DNA from 3 places in the Peribacillus sp. NPDC094092 genome. Region 1 is predicted to be linked to each of the others. Evidence: riboswitches for the same ligand, from Rfam matches in the RefSeq annotation. Region 1 holds a riboswitch; each other region holds the start of a gene.

Region 1 (7,182 bases):
ACCGGAGTATAAACCAGCTGCAACGATGATGATCGTAAGCAACCAGATTGCCAATTTATTCTTTAATGAAAATTTAATAATCGAATTCAAGCTTGTACCCTCCATACATAAAATTGTGACTAGTCGGTCACAAGCTCAAATATATAGTATATGTAATATGATTGCAACAGATAATAATCGGTAGTGTTAACGTTGTGATTTCAAGGGTTTTAGGATACAATTTGGAAGAAGTGACCCATTGGTCACCAATGGACAATTTTAAGGGATAGGATGAATTTGATGAAAGAAAAAAATAAGAAAATCATAGATAAGTCTGTAGAGCTTTTCGCGGAGAAAGGCTATCATGCCACTTCCGTTCAGGAAATAGCTGAAAAATGTGGGATAGCAAAAGGGTCTTTTTATAATCATTTTAAATCGAAGGAAGAACTGCTTGTCTCCATTTTTAAATTTTATTATGAAGCATTGACGGACTCATTGCTTGATCTTGAACTGGATGCTTCATTAACCAGCAAAGATAAATTCATGAGGCAAATCACTGTCCACATTGAGCATATGACAGGAAATACTAACTTGATCCAAATGATGATGCAGGAACAAATGGTTCATATCAGCAAAGAACTAGATGAATTTTTACATTATATCCATGAAGAGGGCTTGATTTGGTTCAAGCGTAAAATCATTGAGCTATACCCCGGACTTTCCGCTGATATTTTGCCGGATTGCACCATAATTTTGGATTCCCTTTTCAAAGGCTATATCGGGATATTGATCAGGAAACAAAATGCTTTCGATGTGGAATTGTTACCTAGTTTCATATTGAACCGGATGGATTCCATCATCGCGAGCCTGCAGAACATGGAAGATCCATTATTGAAACAATTCCCCCTACCAGGATGCTCGATGCGGGATATGAGCCCAAAAGAGGAAATCCATTCGATCCTCGCCAGGATGCTGGAAGTGGAAACGCGTAAGGAAGAGGGAATGGAAACAAATAAGAATACGGAAGCTTTAAAGGCGATCCAGGAAGAGTTTTCAAAAGTTAGGCCAAGTCCCATCATCTTGGAAAGCCTTTTGTTGTTTTTGGAAAAAAATGAAAAAAGAAGTCCGCTGAGTTCAAAGCTTATCTTAATGATGAAGGATTATTTGTTGAATATATGAAGGCTTTACCGAAAGGGGCGTATAGCCTCTTTTTTTCATTGGCTAATGTCTTTCAAAAGCGGGGGTAAGGAAAAGTATTAGTGGTGGGGAGAAGACACTCTCTCAATTGTCAGCATTAACACCAAATTAGTGTGGGAATTAAATATGGGGGAATGGCATATGTGTTTTTTTTGTATATTCATCCCTTATTTCTGCAATTGTTTCCAAAATAAGATAAAATATATGATGAAATATCATTTTTTGCAGGAGGACCACATATGGTGTACCAGGTCGGATTGTTAAAGGGCATTTTAGAACCTTATCGGAGTCGTTATCAGCTGCAAAATGCAGAGGCAGTCACAAAGCTTGGATTGAAATTATTATTTTTATATGTTCTTAGTCTTATAGTTTTCGCCATTGGGGGATATTTTGGCATTGGTTCGGAATCGTTTTCCAAAGAAGTCACGACGATGAGTGCCGATGAATTCGAAGCAGCAAAGTTGCTGATTTTGAGCGGCAATATAATAACTGGCATACTCGACCCTTCCATATACATATTTTTAGCAGCTCTATTCTTTTGGATCGTTACTGATATCCCATATATAAAATTAGTTATCGTTCAAATGATTCTTTTTGGTTTGCAATTAGTGGAAAAAGTATTACTGATCCCTCTATTCGTTTTAATGGATATAGGCAGCGATGCCAATCCTTTCTCATTGGGAATCATCAGTCAGTATTTTCTCAGAAGTGATTATTTCATTTATTTTTTCAGTGAAATCACCATATTTCAATTTCTTATTATTGCTCTGCAATATTTTTATTTAAAGGAATTTTCAGAACGAAATAATTATTTGGTCCTTTTTATGATTGTTCTATTCTATCTGGCCACATGGTTTGTTAAAGCCTTTTTAGCATACATCCAAGTAGGCGTATTTGTATAAGGCGGGTGAAAAGAATGAGCGGAAAATGGAAAATGGCAGCGATCTCGATTGTATCGATAGTGTTGATAGCCGTTAATATATACCTCCTTGAAAAAAAAGAAAGCAAAGTGGAACGAACTGTTTTCGTTGAAAACTGGACAAAGGTAAAAAAGGATACAATTACGGATACTATTCAAACAAATGGGGTAATTAAACCTGTAGAAGAGTATGATATCTATTTTGATGCCAAGAAAAATGATTTTAAGAAATTCCTTGTAAAAGAAGGCGATGCGATTACGGCTGGCACCTCGTTGTTTGAGTATGCGACGACCGAACTTGATGCACTAAAAGCGGATTTAGAAGCGGAGAAAACGGCGGTTGAGGGGGAAATTGCAGGGATTGAAGAATACATAGGCAAGTTGAGGTCATATCAAGGATCCCTGACCAGTGATTCTGGAATAGCGGCCATTGATGAATCAGTGGAAAAAAACTTGAGTAATGATTTAACAACAAGCTCGCCGGATCTTATTAAAAGTAACCTTGAGCAAGAAATGTACAAGCAGGAACTGGAAAGAAACAGTTTGAATGAAAAAGTGAAAATGCTTGACGCCAAATTAGGTTCAATTGAGGAACAATCCAATGCAATCGTGACGACGAGCGAGGCGGATGGTGTAGTTAAAAATATCAATAAAAACCTGAAAAACCCCATCATATCCATAGTTTCTACAAATATGGCAATTGAAGGGGAATTCTCCGAAGATGAAATGAAAAAGGCCGAAGTGGGCATGACTATAAAAGCAAGTTCCTCTGATTCAAAAAAGGCATTGAAAGGAACGATAGGCCGTATCCATTCCTATCCAGCCGAAGAGCCATCGTTAAAAAAAGATAACAGATTTCCATTTCAGGCTTTAATCGACCCGGAAGGCGAAGAAACGGAACATTTGTTGGTGGGAACGAAAGTCGATCTTACTGTAATAACCAATGAAAAAGCCGGTGTACCATCCGTTCCTATAGAAGCGGTAAATTACCAAAAGCAGCCTTATATTTATAAATTGACTAAAAAAGGATATGTGGATAAACATTACATTACAAAAGGGCTTAAAGCAGAAGGAAAGCAAGAAATCATAAAGGGACCGTCGGTAGGTGACGTCATCCTGCTGAAGCCGGATATGGCAGTGAAGAACCATTCTAATTTTATTACCCCGATTCAATTTGAAAAAGTGAGAGTTACAACTTATAAAAAATTCACCTCTAGGGAAAAAGTAAGATATCTGTTACTTGGCATTTTGGAAAAATAACCGTTCCTTCAAAAAGAGAGGTGATGTCAAATTATTCATTAATTATATTAATATAACTTAAGGGATTAAAAATCGGGAAGAGTAATTATAGATACAATAGCAGCTAATACAGAATATTCAGACATGTTTAAAGATTTTTTCTAGAATGGATGCGAATAAATATTTACAGATTATCATTTTTAGTATAATATTTTATTATAAGTTAACTCGCTTAATCTTATTCCAAGAACGGGGGACCCATTTTTGTGGATTTTATCCGCTAGGGGTGAATTCAGAAATGAAAGGGCTTTGTGTTTCCAATTCCTAACCCGACAGCTAACCTCGTCAGCGTCTTTAAGGGAACATGTGTGAATATTCACGCCAATAAGAAATCGACACATGAAGTGTCTTTTTTTTCGGCGTAAAGACAGAGTTTTTCAAAAAAAGAAAAATTACTTTCTTTTATTAGTATCTTGTTTCCCTTACCGAGACAAAAATGTTTTTGCATCAAAGACTTTATGGAAGGTGAGGAAAGTAAATGAAGAAATTCAAATTAAGTTTAGCTAGCCAAATTTTCATTGGTTTAATTTTAGGGATTATCGTTGGTGCCATTTTTTATGGTAGTGAATCGGCTCAAAACTTTTTACAGCCATTCGGAGACATTTTCCTACGAATGATTAAAATGATTGTAGTGCCAATCATTGTGTCAAGTCTTATCGTTGCAGTTGCTGGTGTAGGCGATTTAAAATCAGTAGGTAAACTTGGAGCTAAATCAATATCATACTTTGTTGTGGTAACTATGATTGCGATTGCTGTTGGTTTAATTTCAGCGAATATCATCCAGCCTGGTGTTGGTGTAAATATGGACAAGCTAGAACAAACTGATATTTCTACCTATGTTGATACAGCCGAAACTAAGCAACATGAATCTTTTGTAGATACAATCGTTCACATTGTGCCATCCAATCCAGTTAAAGCCATGGTAGAAGGCGATATGCTAGCGATCATTTTCTTCTCCGTGTTGTTTGGACTTAGTATTGCGGCCATCGGTGAAAAGGGTAAACCAGTATTCCGTTTCTTCCAAGGTGTAGCTGAAGGAATGTTCTACCTAACTAACATGGTCATGAAATTCGCTCCTATCGGTGTATTTGCACTAATCGGTGTGACGATCTCCAAGTTCGGTTTGGAATCTTTAATTCCGCTAGGAAAGTTAGCGCTTTCTGTTTACGGAACAATGATTTTCTTTGTAATAGTCATTCTTGGCATTATTGCGAAATTTGTCGGATTCAATATCTTTACGTTAATTAAACTTCTAAAAGAAGAATTGATCCTTGCTTTCTCTACTGCAAGTTCAGAAGCGGTTCTTCCGAAAATCATGGAAAAAATGGAGAAAGCGGGATGTCCGAAACATATTGCTACATTTGTTATTCCGACTGGATATTCTTTTAACCTTGATGGTTCTACATTATACCAAGCGTTAGCGGCAATCTTCATCGCTCAAATGTACGGAATCGATTTAAGCATGTATGAGCAAATTACGCTAATGCTAGTGTTAATGATCACGTCCAAGGGGATTGCGGGTGTACCGGGTGTGTCTTTCGTAGTTCTTTTAGCGACATTAGGAACTGTCGGTATTCCTATTGAAGGTCTAGCATTTATTGCCGGTATCGACCGTATTCTTGATATGGGACGTACAGTAGTAAACGTTATCGGTAATTCACTTGCAGCAATCGTCATCTCTAAATGGGAAGGTCAATTCAACCCACCTTCCAAAAAAGAATTAGAGCAAGTTTCTTAATAAAAAAGTCCAGAGTGGAATGTCACTCTGGACTTTTTTTGAATTAAAATGCGCTTTTTGTTTTTTGATCCGTAAGCTGTGATCGGAAGAGAAAGCGTTGACATCATCGTTTTCATGGAATCATTCACTTCGGTAAAAGCTCTGGATGACTGTTAATCCTATTTTCTTCAGGCAACCAAGTACTTCAAGTTGAGCAGGGATATGAAGGGAAGTATCTTCTTGAAGCGTCTTTCCGGATATCAAAATATCCCCAAAGTCATAAGGCCTTCCCTCCCGTTTACCTCCACACCAACTCATTTCCTCTTGTTCCCGGAAGTTCGGATGATCATCGTTTTGACGCTCATGTGTTGGGTGAAGGAAGAGTCCTTCAGGATATAAAATGCGGTTGATTTCTTTTATAATCAATGAGCGTTTTTGCTGCGGAGTTTGCATTTATTTGATGGACTTCGTGTTCCGCTTTATGATGATGATTAATATTGGGTGCTATATAATTTACGTGAAAACTCAAAAGTTTGATAAAATAACATTATTGATTAGAGCTCGGAGGGGGTCAGGTTATGAAGAATGATAGCAATGATATCTTATATATGTATATGCAGGCTTCTGAACGGTTTGTCCTTTTTAATGGACTCAATTTTCGTGAATTCGTCTATTCGCTGCCATATACCCTGGATTCGATCTTATTATTGAAACATCAATTCGATGGTGGGGAATACAATTTGAATGTCCTGCTTGATAGCGCTTCATCTGAGGATATTGGGAAGCTCGTTAAAGAAAATGTTCGGGCATATGGAGATTTCTGTTGGGTTGATTTTGAAGAGGAGGAAGGGCTGGATGAATTGGATGGAAGGGAAATAGCGGAACTTTTATATTTAGGACACGCTAAAACCCATCTGAGTCCCCCGTTTTTCCGTAAATTGAATAATCAATTTGTGTACCTTGCCCAGGATGATGGCTGGTTCAATAAAATTTATTTTCGTTCTCTTTCGACATATTATATGATGTTAGGAAGCCTGATTCCGTTAAAGTTGGAGCCGTTAAAAGCAGAGAGGACGTGGCTTGGAATCAGAAAGAAAAAAGAACTGACGGCGATTCCTGCAGAAATCATTTCTTCCTTGGCCCATCTTTTGGGAGAGGGGCTCGCTTTTTCCTTTCGGGATATTAAGTATACAAGAACGAAAATTGAGATACCTGCTTGGGTAGTAGGGGATTATTTAAATATGGATGAGATGCATGACGACTTTTTGGGTAGAGATAGTAATGAACCTGATGCCTTTATTATCTTCTATCGAAAAGAAAAGGTATGGGAAAGCGTTATTAATAATACATCATCCTCCTGATTATCCCAATTTCCGGGGTTAGTGGATTTGACATCCTAAAATTTTTTAGGTGTAAGACTTACCATCTCATGCATAAAAGATAAGAGGGGGCGACTCACAGGACGTAGCGGTTTCATTCTCGTTCTGATTATGGCAATCGTTGGAGAATAACCAATGATGGAAGTTTCGGATCACCCCGCATCAACAGGCTGCAGGGCAGGCGGATGGATGATGTAACAAAAATGAAATGTGGAGGTCTAACAGCCTGTAAATGCCTGATTGGCTCAACTAACCATCATTGGTAAAGCTCGAATGATGGAAGTTTCGCTTTATCCGTTTTAGTGTAAAGTGATACAATGAACATGGTTAAAAGAATATTGGAGGGTAATACTCATGAAAACTAAACTTGGTTTGCTTTATGGTGGAAAATCTGCGGAGCATGAGGTTTCTATGCAGACGGCTTTAGCGGTCATTAAAGCTCTCGATTTAGCAAAGTTTGATATATATCCGATTTACATAACAAAAGAGGGTTCATGGATTAATGGACCGAAGTTAACAGGTCCTGCCGAGAATGTGGAGGCTTTGACATTTTCTCCGGAAAAATCGAGCTCGCCTCTTGCCTTGCAGGCACATTCAACTGATGAAAATAGTGAATCTACAGGGTATGACGTAATTTTCCCATTGCTTCACGGACCGAATGGGGAAGATGGGACCGTCCAAGGGATGTTGGA
Region 2 (7,182 bases), on a different contig from region 1:
TCGGAAGATTGCAGTTCATTTTTAAACGTATTTTCCCATTGCTGGAGCCTCTCCGTTATCTTTTGAACATCTTCTGCATGAATCAGTACTGTTGCCTCTGCTTCACGAGGAATTGCATTCCCTTTCAGGCCCCCGTTCATTTGCTGTATGCAGCAAGGGAAGTCTGTCGTTAATTCATGTAATACTCTGCCCAAAAGTTTATTGGAGTTCCCTCTTTCCTTATGGATGGACATACCGGAATGTCCGCCCTTCAACCCTTTAATCCTGATATTATAAGATACAGCATCACTACTAGAAGCCGATTCCCATACGATTGGCAAGATCTGCCGAACGCGTATTCCTCCTGCAGAGCTGACCAGCAGCTTTCCATCTTCCTCCGAATCGATATTGATCATCATTTTCCCCTTGAAGTGAGCTGGATCCACGGCAAGTGCACCGTTCATTGTCGTTTCTTCTTCAGTCGTTATGACTACTTCCAGAGAGGGGTGCGGAATATCATTTGCGTCCAATAATGCCAATGCATACGCAACAGCAATTCCATTATCCGCCCCCAGTGTTGTATCCGTCGCATACAACATGTCTCCCACAATCCTTAATTGAAGCGGATCTTTCTCGAAATCATGAAGCGTACCCTTGTTCTTTTCGCAAACCATATCCATATGCCCCTGGATAATGACGGCAGGTGCATTTTCAAATCCAATTGTGGCAGGCTTTTTGATGATGACATTCAGTGCTTCATCCTGGATCACCTCCAGGTTCCTATCCTTGGCGAAGTGAACCAGATAGTCACTGATCGCTTTTTCATTAGACGATCCTCTCGGGATTTTGGAAATTGCTGCAAAATAATGAAACACTGGATGGCTCGATAATTCTTCTAACGTGCTATACATGAAAAAAACATCCTTTCATTTAAAAATATTTGGACTGCCTCTCATCCCTTTACTTTACCAGACCGAAACACTGCCACCCTCGAGAACAATGGATACAGAACGTACCCCAGATAAACACCCATCATATTCAGGATAAGGTCATCGACATCCAAACTTCCGCGCCGAAAAACAAACTGACAGATTTCGATCCCCGAAATCGATAGTAATGGATAAAAAAATTTCCTTTTAGCGGAGGGCTCTTTCCCTTCCCTGGATAACAAATACAGCCCGAATGGAATGAACAGCCCCACATTGGCGCTAAGGTTATAAAATGACACAAGCCCGTTCATATCGTTCGATAAATATGAAAGAATCGTACTAAAAGGAATCAAATTATACGAATATACCTGCCCTTCCGGTCGAAAGAACAGCAAAACCAATAATGATAAACTGTAGCCAAACCATACTGCCTGCCACAAAAGACGAGGAATTCGGACCGTTTCACCTCGAAGTAAAAGAGCTGCAAACGAAACGAAAAAAAGAATACAAAACCAGACAACGATGATTACCAAAGGATTCAAATATAACCGGAGCTGAAGGAAAAAAGGCAAACCGCACAAAAACAATGCTTGCGACAGCAAAAGGGAAAGCATGACCGTTTTTGGAGACATATAACTCCCCCTTCTATTTCTTACCAGATCATTGCATATGCTTATATCCTAGGACAACTTTAGGAACCCGTCAATAAGCTCCAGTAACCTGTCGGGAGAAAACCAGCGAGTCGGCCTTCTTCCGGTAAAACAAAAAAGCAGGCTCCCCATGTTCCGGGAATCCTGCTTTTTTGTTTTATGATCCATTCATAGGGCACGGTACCTTTTTAAACTAATAATATTAATCGTGATAAAAACGGCCGCAAATGCAAGGAGAATGAGGAGATCCAGTAATACCTCATTGAATGTGAACCCTTTGTACATAATGCCGTTCATCGCATCCGAGGCGTAATAGAGAGGCATGATCTTGCCGATTTTTTGCAGCCATTCTGACATGCCATCCAATGGGAAAATCCCTGTAAAGAAGACTTGCGGCACGATGACCAGCGGAATGAATTGCACCATTTGGAATTCAGATGTCGCGAAACTCGATAGTAATGTACCAAGCGATAATGCAACGAGCGCCACCAGTATATTCGTCAGTAAAACAAGCCAAATGGAGCCAACAAGGACGATATCCAATACATTGACAGCATATAGGACGACAATTATGGTTTGAAAGAGAGCAAATAAGCCATATCCGATCACATAGCCCGCTACGATTTCGTATCTTTTAATCGGGGTGGCAAGCAGCCGTTCCAATGTACCACTTGTACGCTCTTTCAAAAGCGCGATCCCCGCTATTAAAAATACAAAGAAGAAAACGAAAAAGCTGACGAGCATCGGACTGAAAGTATCAAAACTCTTTGTGTCGGCATCCCCGTATACATATTGCTCCTCCATTGAAGGAGTGTTTTTTCCATTCCCTTGCAAAGCATGCATCATTTGCATTTGAACGGCCTTTGCACGTGATGGTTCGTCGTTCAATAGTGTCAGGTTTTTTTTGCCATTTTCAACATGCAGCCAGCCATCCGAATCAGTCTCAATCATTTTTTCCTGTGAGAATTCCTCAGCAGCCGTTACTTGAAAATCCGCTTGTTTCAATGCGTTGACCATGGTCTCATCACTGCCTGTCACAACGAGTTTCAACTCACTTGCTTCTGTATCGAAAATAAAATACATGAGCGTCAAAATGAGCAATGGAGCCAGGAAAAATAAAGCGAGTGTCCTTCGGTCCCTGCGCAACTGCTGGGTAATTCGTGTAACTAGAGAGGCCATTCTCATTTTAGGCCACCTCCAATCCTTAAAAAAACATCATCAAGCGTATCCGCGGCAAATTGTGTTTTTAAAGCTGCGGGGGTTCCTGCTGCGATGATTTCACCTTCACGCAGCATCGCCAGTTTATCGCATCGTTCCGCTTCATCCATCACATGCGTCGTGATGATGATCGTCTTATGATCTTCATTACTTAAACGCTCAAGTTCCTGCCAAATCGATTGTTTCAGCAAAGGGTCTATTCCCACTGTCGGTTCATCCAAAATGAGAATCGCCGGATTTTGGATGAGTGCAACCGCCAGTGACAGACGGCGTTTCATTCCCCCGGAATAATGCGCAACCCGAACATTCAAATCATTCGTCAACTGTACGATTTCAGCTGCATATTGAATCCGTTCACTTCGTTCCTTTTTCGAAAAATGGTATAGCTTCGCAAAAAATTCGAGATTTTCAGCTCCCGTCAGTTCTGTATATAAAGCATCGGCCTGTGCCATATAGCCGACATCCATTAACAGTGCTTCATTTGGCACTTCATGATCCAGAACCGTGACTTTCCCCGCATCGGGCTTAATCAATCCGACAATCATTTTAATCAAGGTCGTCTTTCCGCATCCGGATGGACCCAGCAAGCCAAAAATTCCGCTTTTTTCAATATTCAGGCTCAATGGCTGAATGACCTTTTTCTGATGAAAACCTTTGGCAATTCCTTCAATGGAAATCGCGTTTTTCAATGTACACACATCCTCCCTCTTTAATTAACACGGTGTTGAGTGTATCATCATTCTAAGGTAGGATTTGGTCTAATACAATCAACACATTTGGAAAAATGTTCAGTGAAGGAGACATTCCATGGCATCGATTCATGAGGATATGGTACAAAAGACGAAGATGCAGATACAACATCATTTCATTGCACTCGTTGAAGCAGAGGGGTTCTCACATGTATCAGTGAAGAAAATTGCAGAGCGCGCCAACATCAATCGGGGCACATTCTATTTGCATTACACAGATAAATATGAATTGATGGATCACTTACAGCAGGAATTGTTAAATGAACTTCAAACTCGCATTACTGCCATATTGCCGAAAGAGGCTTTCATGGCTCTTCATCAACAGCAGCTTTACCCGCCATTCGTAGCGATTTTTCAATTCATCAGTGAACATGCCCACGCTTTGAGGGCCATTCTAGGCGATCAGGGCGATCCTTCTTTTGCCAAAAAAATAAAGCGCGTATTCGGTGAAGTACTGTTGGAGCGTTTGATCAGCCAGCATCCAGCAGCTGAAAATGAAGCGTTCCGCATGTATATGCACGCCTTCCTGACATCGGCGATTTTAGGGGTGATACAGGAGTGGCTGGAGAATTGTGAAGAGCAAACGGCGGAAGAAATGGCGAAAATCCATTTCCAAATCTTGAACTTCATCAGCCAATTGCGCACATTCTTACAATGAACCGGATTACTCTTGGCCTCGGCTCCTATATTACCCACGGATTTCCATAGCAAAAAAACTCATTTTAAATAAATGAGTTTAAAAGCAAAACAAGATATGGATTTTTCGCTCAGCGTTCCCGGATAGAACACAGGGATTTCATAATTGAATACCGCTAATGATGTAGGGAATTTAGTTGATTTACCTTAGGGAAAACAATTTTAAAAACGGATTCTTTTTCTTATCCGTTATCCTTAACTCATCCATGATGATTTGATCCTCATGATCGGCTATCCATTTCCTTAGTGCATCTTTATCCTGGCATTGTGTTAAATATGTCTGGCCACCCTTGCCTGTAGCATTAATAACATATCTGTTGAACGTTTTCTCCATAATTGCCCGCCTTTTTAGTAAAATGTCTTGAATCTTTAAATACGAATGCAATGCTTTTTCCTTTATCATTTACAAAAGAAATATAATATATATATTACAATTTTTGATTGGCAATAGCGTGTTCTGCTTGAAAGTATTGAATAAAGTACATCGGTGCCGGCTATCATAATCGTTTAATCGAACCTATCATAATGTGCTAACTAATATTTGTCAATACGTTTTTAAAATGTAAATGAAACGTAAATTTTCAGTCTTGTTAAAGACATATTTTTTTACGATTTAGGGGTTTACAACTGCTAAATGATGGGAGTAGAATACGTTTATCAATTTAATGCATTTCGGCCTAAACTCAAGGGAATTGAGTACGGAGGACCCAATCAATTGGGGTTAATTCTGCATTGCAGAAGGGATGAGATCAGCTCTTTCGCCATCCTACCCGTCAGCTAACTTCGTCGGCTAAAGCGAAGGAGGTCTTAAGACCGCCTATTTCGGGAGTTTTTTTGCACGCTTTTTGTGGCAAAATAACTGTTCGTTGTTTTCGCTGGTCTTTTTATTATGCCTTTAAAAAGATTCTGAAAGCAGATTGATGATTAAAATACAGTACAGTTTCACACAATTATTTTATAGGTAGGGATGATCATTTGAGAATGACAAAAAATTTATTGGATCCGCCAAAAATACTTGTACTAGGCTTTGCCATCCTGATACTTATTGGGGCCTATTTATTAACCCTGCCGATTTCCACTGAAAATGGCAATGGTCTTTCTTTTCTGGATGCTTTATTCACCTCGACTTCCGCTACATGTGTAACTGGACTGGTCGTAGTGGATACAGGAACGACCTTTACCACTTTTGGTGAGTTGGTCATCTTAACACTGATTCAGGTAGGCGGTTTAGGGTTCATGTCATTTGCGACATTTTTCTTTTTCCTTTTAGGCAAAAAGATTTCTTTAAAAGGCAGGTTACTCTTGCAGGAATCCTTAAATAATCTATCCATGGCAGGTGTAGTCAGGTTAGTGAAACGGCTTTTAATTTTCACGGCCATCATTGAAGGCATGGGTGCCCTTATTCTATCGATTCGCTTTTCTTTTGACATGCCGATCGGCAAAGCAATCTATTACGGGGTTTTTCATTCCATATCGAATTTCAATAATGCGGGCTTTGATTTAATGGGGGAATTCAAGAGTTTGACCCCTTATGTATCGGACCCTTTCGTAACCCTTACGGTCGTCTTCCTCATCACGTTTGGCGGAATAGGTTTTATCGTGATGAATGAACTATACGAATACCGTGATACCCATCGTTTATCCATACATACGAAGGTTGTTCTGACGACTAGCTTGGCACTTACGATTGCCGGCGCAATTTTAATCTTTTTATTCGAGTTCGGCAATGCCAAGACATTACAGCCTTTATCTTTCATGGGTAAAATGCTGTCATCATTATTTCAATCGGTATCACCAAGGACGGCAGGCTCCAATACGCTGAATATCCCTGATTTAACTCAGCCTACATTACTGCTCATCATTTTCTTGATGTTCGTCGGAGCTTCACCCGGATCGACTGGCGGCGGGATTAAAACGACTACATTGGCAACGCTTGTCGGAACAGTTTGGTCACAGATTAAAGGAAAGGGTGATGTGGTATTATTCCGGCACCGCATCGTGAGTGAAACGATCTATAAAGCATTGTCCGTTACATTCATTGGCGTATTCATGGTTTCATTCATCTCCATCCTGCTGACCATCACTGAAAGCGGAACTGACTTCTTGATGATTTTATTTGAAGCCACTTCAGCATTCGCCACCGTGGGACTCTCAATGGGTTTGACCCCCGAATTATCACCGGTTGGCCGGATGCTCATCATTTTCACGATGTTTGCTGGCCGTGTGGGTCCTTTGACTTTGGCCTTTGCCATCGCCATGAGGCGCAAACCAGATCCGTTCCGACGTCCAAAAGGGAAAATCATGATTGGTTAAACATAAATGAAGGAGTGTAAAAGATGGGAAAACGACAATATGCCGTGATCGGTCTAGGCAGATTCGGGACCAGTGTGGCCCATAGATTATATACGGCCGGCCAAGAAGTATTGGGTATTGATGTCAACGAGGAAAGAGTCGAGAATGCGGAACTGAGCGTTACCCATGCGATCATGGCGGATACGACTGAAGAAGAGGCATTGAAATCAATCGGAATCCGTAATTTCGATTGTGTCATCGTAGCCATCGGAAATGACATGCAATCGAGCATTTTAACTACCTTGCTTTTAAAAGAACTTGGAGTCGATAAGGTCATTGCCAAAGCACTTAATAAAAATCACGGTCAGGTGCTCACTAAAGTCGGGGCCGACTGGGTCATCTATCCTGAGAGGGATATGGGGGAGCGGGTCGCGAATCAACTCCTGTCCCCTAACATGCTGAACTATATAGAACTCTCTAAAGAATACAATATCGAGGAAATTATCCTCCCCATGAGCATGAAGGGAAAAAGCCTCAGAGAGCTTGATCTACGGGCAAGATATAATATCAGCGTCATTGCCATCGTGAGTAATGGAGAAATCATCATAGCACCCTCACCGGATCAGGATATCCATGAAAATGATATACTTTTAGTGGTTGGCAATAAAG
Region 3 (7,182 bases), on a different contig from region 1:
GTCATGAATGTCTTCTTCTGTTCGATACAGATAAGCTTGAATAACGGTACCAATATTTTCGTACTCTTTTCTCAGTTCTTTATAAATATCCAATGTCAATTGACAATGCGAATAATCTTCCATTTCAATACGGACAAAGTTTCCATATTCTCGAGCTCGATCCAAAATCAGCTTGAGATTTTGAATACATAGGTCCTTACTGATATCTAATCCAAGTGATGTAATCTTGACGGAGAGATTACTGTCTATTCCACTCTCATGAATGGCATCAAGGGTCTTTAAACAATTTTCTGTTGCTTCCAATGCGGCTTCAACCGTGAACACATATTCACCTAGGTAGTTCAGCATGGCAACCATGCCATTTTGATTAATCTTACGCACACATTCAATCGCTTGTTCCGTGACATCTCCAGCCACAAAACGTTTAGCACCAAACTTAAGTCCATATTTTTTAGCCATCTTATTGGCCGTCTTATTCTTAGCAAGCGTCTGAAAAGTATTGCTTAACAATTTCTCCATTCTGCCCCCCCATTTCATATGCCCCCTTATTCAACTTTTACAGCCAATGTGGATGCTCCCATAAAGCTAAATCTTTACCAATGCCTTTTTCTTTAGCACTTTTGTAGACACGATATGCCTCCGAAACATCGTGGATTGACATCCCGATTGGATTAAATAATATTTTTTCCTTAGGACATTCTCTACCAGTAACTTTACCGTTGATGATGTCTCCTAGATTATGAACATCCTCTTCAGCCAGTACACCATCTCGTACTGCACGGTAACTTACGTCTACTCCGTGATGCTTCACATGTTCGAAATCATCCACGACGACTTTATCATAATGAACTAATTCTTTTGGATCAGTATCCCAGAAAGAAATTTCAGAGTGGAATGCTCCTTCTTTTAGCCACTCTCCTTTTACATAAGGGAAAGTTGACATTGTTGCCGTAATAATAATATCTGATTCTCGAATGGCTTCTTCTGCACTCGCTACGTTGACAACGTTTACATTTAGCTCTAATTCCATTTCTTTTGCGAATTGTTTTGTTTTCTCCTCATTCAAATCAAATACTTTAATTTGCTCAATTTGATTTTTAAACACGCCTGTTACAGCCATTAACTGTGTTCTACTTTGGACACCTGCACCAATAATACCTACTGTACGCGAATCCGGGTTAGCAAGATATTTCGCAGCTATTCCAGTTGCTGCTCCAGTTCTCATAGCGCTTACAATTGTTCCATCCATAATCGCAAGAGGAAAACCATTATGAGGGTCAGATAAAATAATGATGGCAGAAGCTCTCGGCTGTCCAATTTTTCTTGGATTTTCTGGCATACTCGGAATCCACTTCATTCCCGCTACATCAACCTCACCCCCAAGATAAGAAGGCATCGTCATTATTCTTCCTCTTGTCTCTTCTGTTTCAGGTCCTCCCCAGCGAATGACCGGTTTAGAAGGTTGGACTACCTCGTTGCGACCGTGTAATTCAAAAGACTTTTGAATCGCCTCAAGTGTACCATCCATGTCCAGACCACCAGCTTCGATGCAGTCTTCCTGTGAGAGATAGATAAAACCAACTCGTTTATTTTGCTGTACATTGTCTAGTATCTTAACTGTACTCATATTAACTCTCCTTTTTTTGAATTATTTGATAATTCGTATAATAGCACCGTTTAGATTTAATGTAAACCATTTTATTTAAAAAAGGTTCTTTTGTTCCTTTTTGGGGTTCAATTAACAAAAAAAAGACATTACATGTAAATTTCTAATGAAATTACAATAATAATGTCTTTTTTTATTAATCTACTATAACTTTCTTTTCTTTCAATGTTTCCACTAAGTTTGTTATTTGTTGAATTGATGTTTTCGAATTTCTTTTTCCTAATTCAACTACAATTGCTTCTACGAGAGCAATAATTGGCATTATTGTAAAATATTTTTCCCCAGTTTCGACTTTTAAAATAACCTTTGAAAATGTGGAGATAGGACACGACAAATAATCCGTAATTAATACAATGGGAATCCCTTGCTTGTAGGCTACACTTGCAGCATCAATTGTCCGTTGTGGATAAGGGGAGAACCCAAATACAATCATTACTTCGTTTTCTTTAAACTGTAATATTCGTTCAAACATCGACTCACTATCGTAGCTGAGCTGTCTTGTGTTTGAGTGAAATTCTTCGATGAGGAGTTCTAAGTAAATAGCAACTGCTTTATAAGGTCTTAATCCGAGTAAATTAATTCTCTCAGCATTTGCGATTAGGTCCATAGCATCTCTGAAATTTTCAACCAACTGAGGGTTAAGTGATTTATTTAGCAATTGAACTCCTTCTTGCCAAACATTCGATAGCGTCTTATAGTCTTTGTCTTCATCATTACCTCCAAAAGACGCCTGTACATTTTCCCACTTGTCAGAATAATCCCTTTGAATTTCATGAAACTGTTTTTTTAAGTCAAAAAAGCTATCGTAACCTAACGTCTTAACTAACCGTAAAACAGTTGTTGTACCTACATTGGCATTTCGGGCCAATTCCTTGACTGTAAACATTTCAATATCTTTATGATTTTGTAGTATGTAATCACATAACTGCTTCTGTTTATTTGGCAAGTTATCTTTTATAAAAATGATGTGTTCCAACACATTGTTGTTTTCCTGAACTTTATTCACTATTCCACCTACTTTCGTTGTAAAATTCCCCTCATAATCTTCATATAATTATCTATTATAAATTACTCATAGGTAATGTTTATTTAATCATAACATAGTATAAGCCTTTTCTTCATTAGGCATGCGACATTAACTGTAAACTCCAAATACTTTGTCGGACCTTTGAAGCAGGCTGAATTACAGTTGGCGGATCTGCCACATGCCTTAATGAACTAACGCACCCTTTAGTTTAAGTACATTTTTTCACATGTTAGTTCAAATAGAAGATAAATTAAAAAAGAGCAGATAATTTTTAGTTATCTGCCCTTCCTTTTTAACGGTTGGAATGACTATTGATTGCCTAGACTAGAACATTATCATTACGACCAAACGTCCAACATTATATCCCGCTAATACTATTGAAAATTCACCAAATATATAAATACTTACTTTAATAAAATTATTTTGGTCATTAATTTAATAAAGTTTTTAAATTGATTTTCAAGTTACCCCGTTTCCCCACAACTTACTTCAATCCTTTTTCTTATTTAGGTTTCATTGGCAATAATAGTTATTGTGAATTTAATGAGTTTTCAATTCATGTTCTTCTTCAACTATAGGGGGCGTTAGTTGAAGAAAATACAGCTGTAGGGCTGTCTTTTTATTTATAAGATCATAAATAAAGAAAACCATATTTAGATTATAGACATAAGGAGTTCGGAAAACGAATTTCATCCAATGATGTTCAGGAACCAACTGACCCGAAGCAAACCTTCAAATCCCCTGGTATGGTATCTAACTAAAATGCTTTAACCAAGTTGATTGGAACGGGTTTGCGAGACTCCTGCGGGAAAAGCGCGTTCAAAGGAGACCCCCGAAGGCGCAAGCGAGAGACCCCAGGACCGACCGCGGAAAGCGAGTGCTTGGAGCGGCGCCCAAGTTGTACAAGCAATAAAAAAACTGTAGACAAACCCGATTTCTTCGAATTTGCCTACAGTCTGGCTTCTATTTTTCTTAGATAATGGAACTTACTTCTTCAAATGATATGGTACAGTCGTAATAACCACATTTCTTTTATAAAGTAAGTAGGCACGGATCAGTAAACTTGATTGGTTATGAAGAATATTGTGCCAGCCCTTCTTCGGAATGAATTGGGGGATGATCACCGTAACTTTATAATTGGATTCACTCGCCTTATGTTCAACCGTATCCACAAATTTTGTTAATGGCTGAATGATGCTTCTGTAATAAGAATTCAGTGTAACTAGTCTGACATCCGGCTGCCACTTTTTCCACTTTTCCACGAATTTCTTTTCATCTTCTCTTTCAAAAGCAACATAAACGGCAATGACCTGATGCGCTGAAAGAGATTTTGCATAATTTAAAGAGTTCTCAACCACATGAGTTATCCCTGCCACAGGTACGATAATGATATTTCCTTCAATTGGCAAGATCGGCTCACATGTTGTAATCCTTAGTTGGTCACCAACTGCTTCATAATGCTTTCTGATTCGATGAAAAATGAACAGGATAATAGGTAGAAAAATCAAAACTGGCCAAACCTGAGTAAACTTAGTCAAGAAGAATATCATCGTGACGATAAAGCTAATAATGGCACCAATTGAATTAATGGTTAATTTCAACATCCAACCTTTTGGTTTTTCGCGAATCCATTTAACAATCATTCCGGTCTGTGACAGAGTGAATGGAATGAATACCCCTACGGCATAAAGCGGAATGAGATTTTCTGTATGTCCTCCAAATGAGACTATTAAGATGATCGATGCAAGTCCCAGTATGATTATTCCATTGGAATACCCTAATCGGTCCCCTCTAATCGTAAACGCCCTTGGTATGAATTTATCCTTCGCTAGATTTACCGCAAGCAGAGGGAAGGCAGAATAGCCAGTATTGGCCGCAAGTATCAAGATCAAGGCAGTCGTACCTTGAATGAAGAAATACATGAAATTCCGTCCAAAGATCTCTTCAGCAATCTGGGAGACGACCGTTACCTCTGCGCTAGGAACAATGCTTAAATAATAGGCCAAGTATACGATTCCCGTAAATAATACAGCTAGTAACGAACCCATCGCTATTAACGTTTTGGCCGCATTATTCGGGGCCGGATCTTTAAAGTTCGGGATTGCATTGGAAATAGCTTCGACTCCTGTCAATGCGGAGCTTCCTGATGCAAATGCCCTTAACAGGATGAATAAACTGATGCCCGCTACCGGAGTCCCAATGGGCGTGTGCAATTCCGGTGAAACTCCCCCTGTTAAAATCTTGTAAATCCCGACACCAATCAAGATGAACAATGCCAAAACGAATAGGTACACCGGATAAGCCAAAACAGAGGCCGACTCCGTAACCCCCCGGAGATTCAGGATTGTAAGCAGAATGACGAAAATGATGGCTATGATGACATTATATGAATGCAGGCCTGGAAAAGCGGACGTGATTGCATCCGTACCTGCAGAAACACTGACTGCGACGGTTAATATATAATCGACCAATAAGGATCCTCCAGCTATCAGCCCTGGATTGACTCCTAAATTTTTTTTTGAAACCACATATGCCCCCCCGCCATGCGGATAAGCGAAAATGATTTGTCTATAGGACAAAATCAAGGCGGTTAACAGGATCAATACTCCGATTGCGATAGGGATGGAATACCAGAATGCTGTAGCACCGACTGTAATCAGGACAATCAATATTTGCTCAGGTCCATAAGCAACCGAAGACAAAGCATCGGAAGATAATATCGCCAAAGCCTTTGTTTTGTTAAGCTTTTGTTCACCAAGTGCATTTGATTTTAAAGGTCTTCCAATCAAGAACCTTTTTAAGGATGATAACAATAACATCAAGTATTCACCACCATATTAAATTTATAAGTTTATGTTACCCAGCTGTAGCAAAAAACAAGAAGAAATAAAAAAATGCCTACAGGTCATAACTAAATAGACCTGTAGACATCAATTTTTTTGTCTAACAAGCTCCACCTTCCTTCTCCTATAACGCTTACGAGGTTAGCTGTCGGATTCGGACCTAAGAGTAGCCCTACCTTGAAAGGATTCACCCCCTGGATTGTAGTAACAATCCCAATACCGGGTCCCCCGCACCATAAGGTTTAAGCGATTTAGAAATATGAAACTGTTGATTATCATACTCCCGTGAAATGGAAAAGTAAATGAAAATTTTACACAGAAATTTAATATTTTTTGTATGCGGGGGTTTTATTCTTGACGTATATTACATAAGTCATGCAAATACATGGTCCGATGGGGGGAAAGGAGGCAATTAAACGTCCAAAAAGGAAAAAATCAAGGGGTCAATGAACAAAAGATGTCAGAAAAAGAAAAAATGATTGCCACATAAATCGTGCTGGACGAAGTGAAACGATTTGCTCCCAGCTTGAGTCATTTAACTTGCATTGGTTTTCGCTTTCCAATTCCACTTTAATTCCCGTCCAATCGGGGGCATTATCCCACTGATCCACCTTAATTAGTTCCTTCCTTCTTGAATTGGTCTCAAATTGTTTTTTTTAAAGACAAAGTATTTCTGGCCAATATAGTTAAGAATTGTGTAAAAAATTGCTCCTATCAGCACAGCTACATTTTTTTGTATGGGTAAATGAACAAATCCTTCCATTGATTCCGCAATAGCTTGGCCTAAAGAATATGCGGCGGAATAACAAATCAGGATGACGCAAAAGAAACGTGCAACTCCTCTCCGCCATTCTATATCGCTTTTAAAGGTAAAAGTCCTATTCAAAAGAAAACTCGTTACAGCTCCGGTACCATTACCGATAAAGGTGGAGACCCAGTAAGAGAATTCAAGAACATTCATGAGAAAAAGCATGATGGAAAGTCCAAGCGCTGTATTGACTATCCCAACCAATAAAAAGCGGATAAAGGAGTTAGTGTGTTTTAGATAGTTTCTCAATACTGTTCCGTTCATTGTCTAGTTGCTCCCGTTTTTTTAAATCGAGCGGATTAAATAGATCCAGATCAACTATATATTTAGGCCGGCGTTTGGATTCATTATAGATTTTACCGATATATTCCCCAATCAAGCCTACAGCAATCAACTGTAGTCCACCGATCAACCATATGGAGGTGATTAATGATGTCCATCCAGTTTCGGTCTGCCCATAAAACTTTAACCATAAAAAGTAAGACCCAAAAAGTAAGCTAATGAAAAAGGAAAGACATCCTAGCCATAATACAAGCCGAATCGGTGTAACTGAAAAGGAAGTAATGCCATCAAGCGCAAAAGCAACCATCTTCTTGAATGGATATTTCGTTTCCCCAGCCAATCTTTCTTTTCGGTCATAATAAACGGAGTCCGTCTTAAACCCAATGAGCGGTACAATCCCCCGTAAAAAAAGATTCGTTTCATCAAATCGTTCCAACTCCGCAATCGCCCTTTTACTCATTAGCCGGAAATCAGCATGATTATAGACAAGGTTAACCCCCATCTTGTTCATCATTTTATAAAAACCAGTTGCAGATGTTCGTTTGAAAAATGAATC

The links. Region 1 has a riboswitch for cyclic di-AMP ahead of ACQKNS_RS27030 (cation:dicarboxylate symporter family transporter). Riboswitches for the same ligand answer to the same signal wherever they lie in the genome.
Region 2: another riboswitch for cyclic di-AMP. It lies ahead of ACQKNS_RS23030 (TrkH family potassium uptake protein); the one in region 1 lies ahead of ACQKNS_RS27030 (cation:dicarboxylate symporter family transporter).
Region 3: another riboswitch for cyclic di-AMP. It lies ahead of ACQKNS_RS08215 (APC family permease); the one in region 1 lies ahead of ACQKNS_RS27030 (cation:dicarboxylate symporter family transporter).

The regions. Positions count from the first base shown of each region.
Region 1 covers NZ_JBNNUC010000014.1:22,556-29,737, reverse strand. The annotation lists gene ACQKNS_RS27050 (efflux RND transporter permease subunit) at 1-90, opposite strand, end outside; gene ACQKNS_RS27045 (TetR/AcrR family transcriptional regulator) at 280-1,158, shown strand; gene ACQKNS_RS27040 (hypothetical protein) at 1,416-2,078, shown strand; gene ACQKNS_RS27035 (efflux RND transporter periplasmic adaptor subunit) at 2,093-3,355, shown strand; cyclic di-AMP (ydaO/yuaA leader) riboswitch at 3,554-3,700, shown strand; gene ACQKNS_RS27030 (cation:dicarboxylate symporter family transporter) at 3,873-5,132, shown strand; gene ACQKNS_RS27025 (hypothetical protein) at 5,253-5,564, opposite strand; gene ACQKNS_RS27020 (hypothetical protein) at 5,690-6,472, shown strand; gene ACQKNS_RS27015 (D-alanine--D-alanine ligase) at 6,845-7,182, shown strand, end outside.
Region 2 covers NZ_JBNNUC010000006.1:120,406-127,587, forward strand. The annotation lists gene ACQKNS_RS23000 (aminoacyl-histidine dipeptidase) at 1-890, opposite strand, end outside; gene ACQKNS_RS23005 (VanZ family protein) at 932-1,540, opposite strand; gene ACQKNS_RS23010 (ABC transporter permease) at 1,727-2,743, opposite strand; gene ACQKNS_RS23015 (ABC transporter ATP-binding protein) at 2,740-3,465, opposite strand; gene ACQKNS_RS23020 (TetR/AcrR family transcriptional regulator C-terminal domain-containing protein) at 3,584-4,183, shown strand; gene ACQKNS_RS23025 (hypothetical protein) at 4,364-4,555, opposite strand; cyclic di-AMP (ydaO/yuaA leader) riboswitch at 4,886-5,028, shown strand; gene ACQKNS_RS23030 (TrkH family potassium uptake protein) at 5,203-6,534, shown strand; gene ACQKNS_RS23035 (potassium channel family protein) at 6,558-7,182, shown strand, end outside.
Region 3 covers NZ_JBNNUC010000001.1:1,711,964-1,719,145, forward strand. The annotation lists gene ACQKNS_RS08200 (proline dehydrogenase family protein) at 1-519, opposite strand, end outside; gene ACQKNS_RS08205 (ornithine cyclodeaminase family protein) at 557-1,627, opposite strand; gene ACQKNS_RS08210 (MurR/RpiR family transcriptional regulator) at 1,803-2,672, opposite strand; gene ACQKNS_RS08215 (APC family permease) at 3,680-5,506, opposite strand; cyclic di-AMP (ydaO/yuaA leader) riboswitch at 5,652-5,795, opposite strand; gene ACQKNS_RS08220 (GtrA family protein) at 6,153-6,608, opposite strand; gene ACQKNS_RS08225 (glycosyltransferase family 2 protein) at 6,568-7,182, opposite strand, start outside.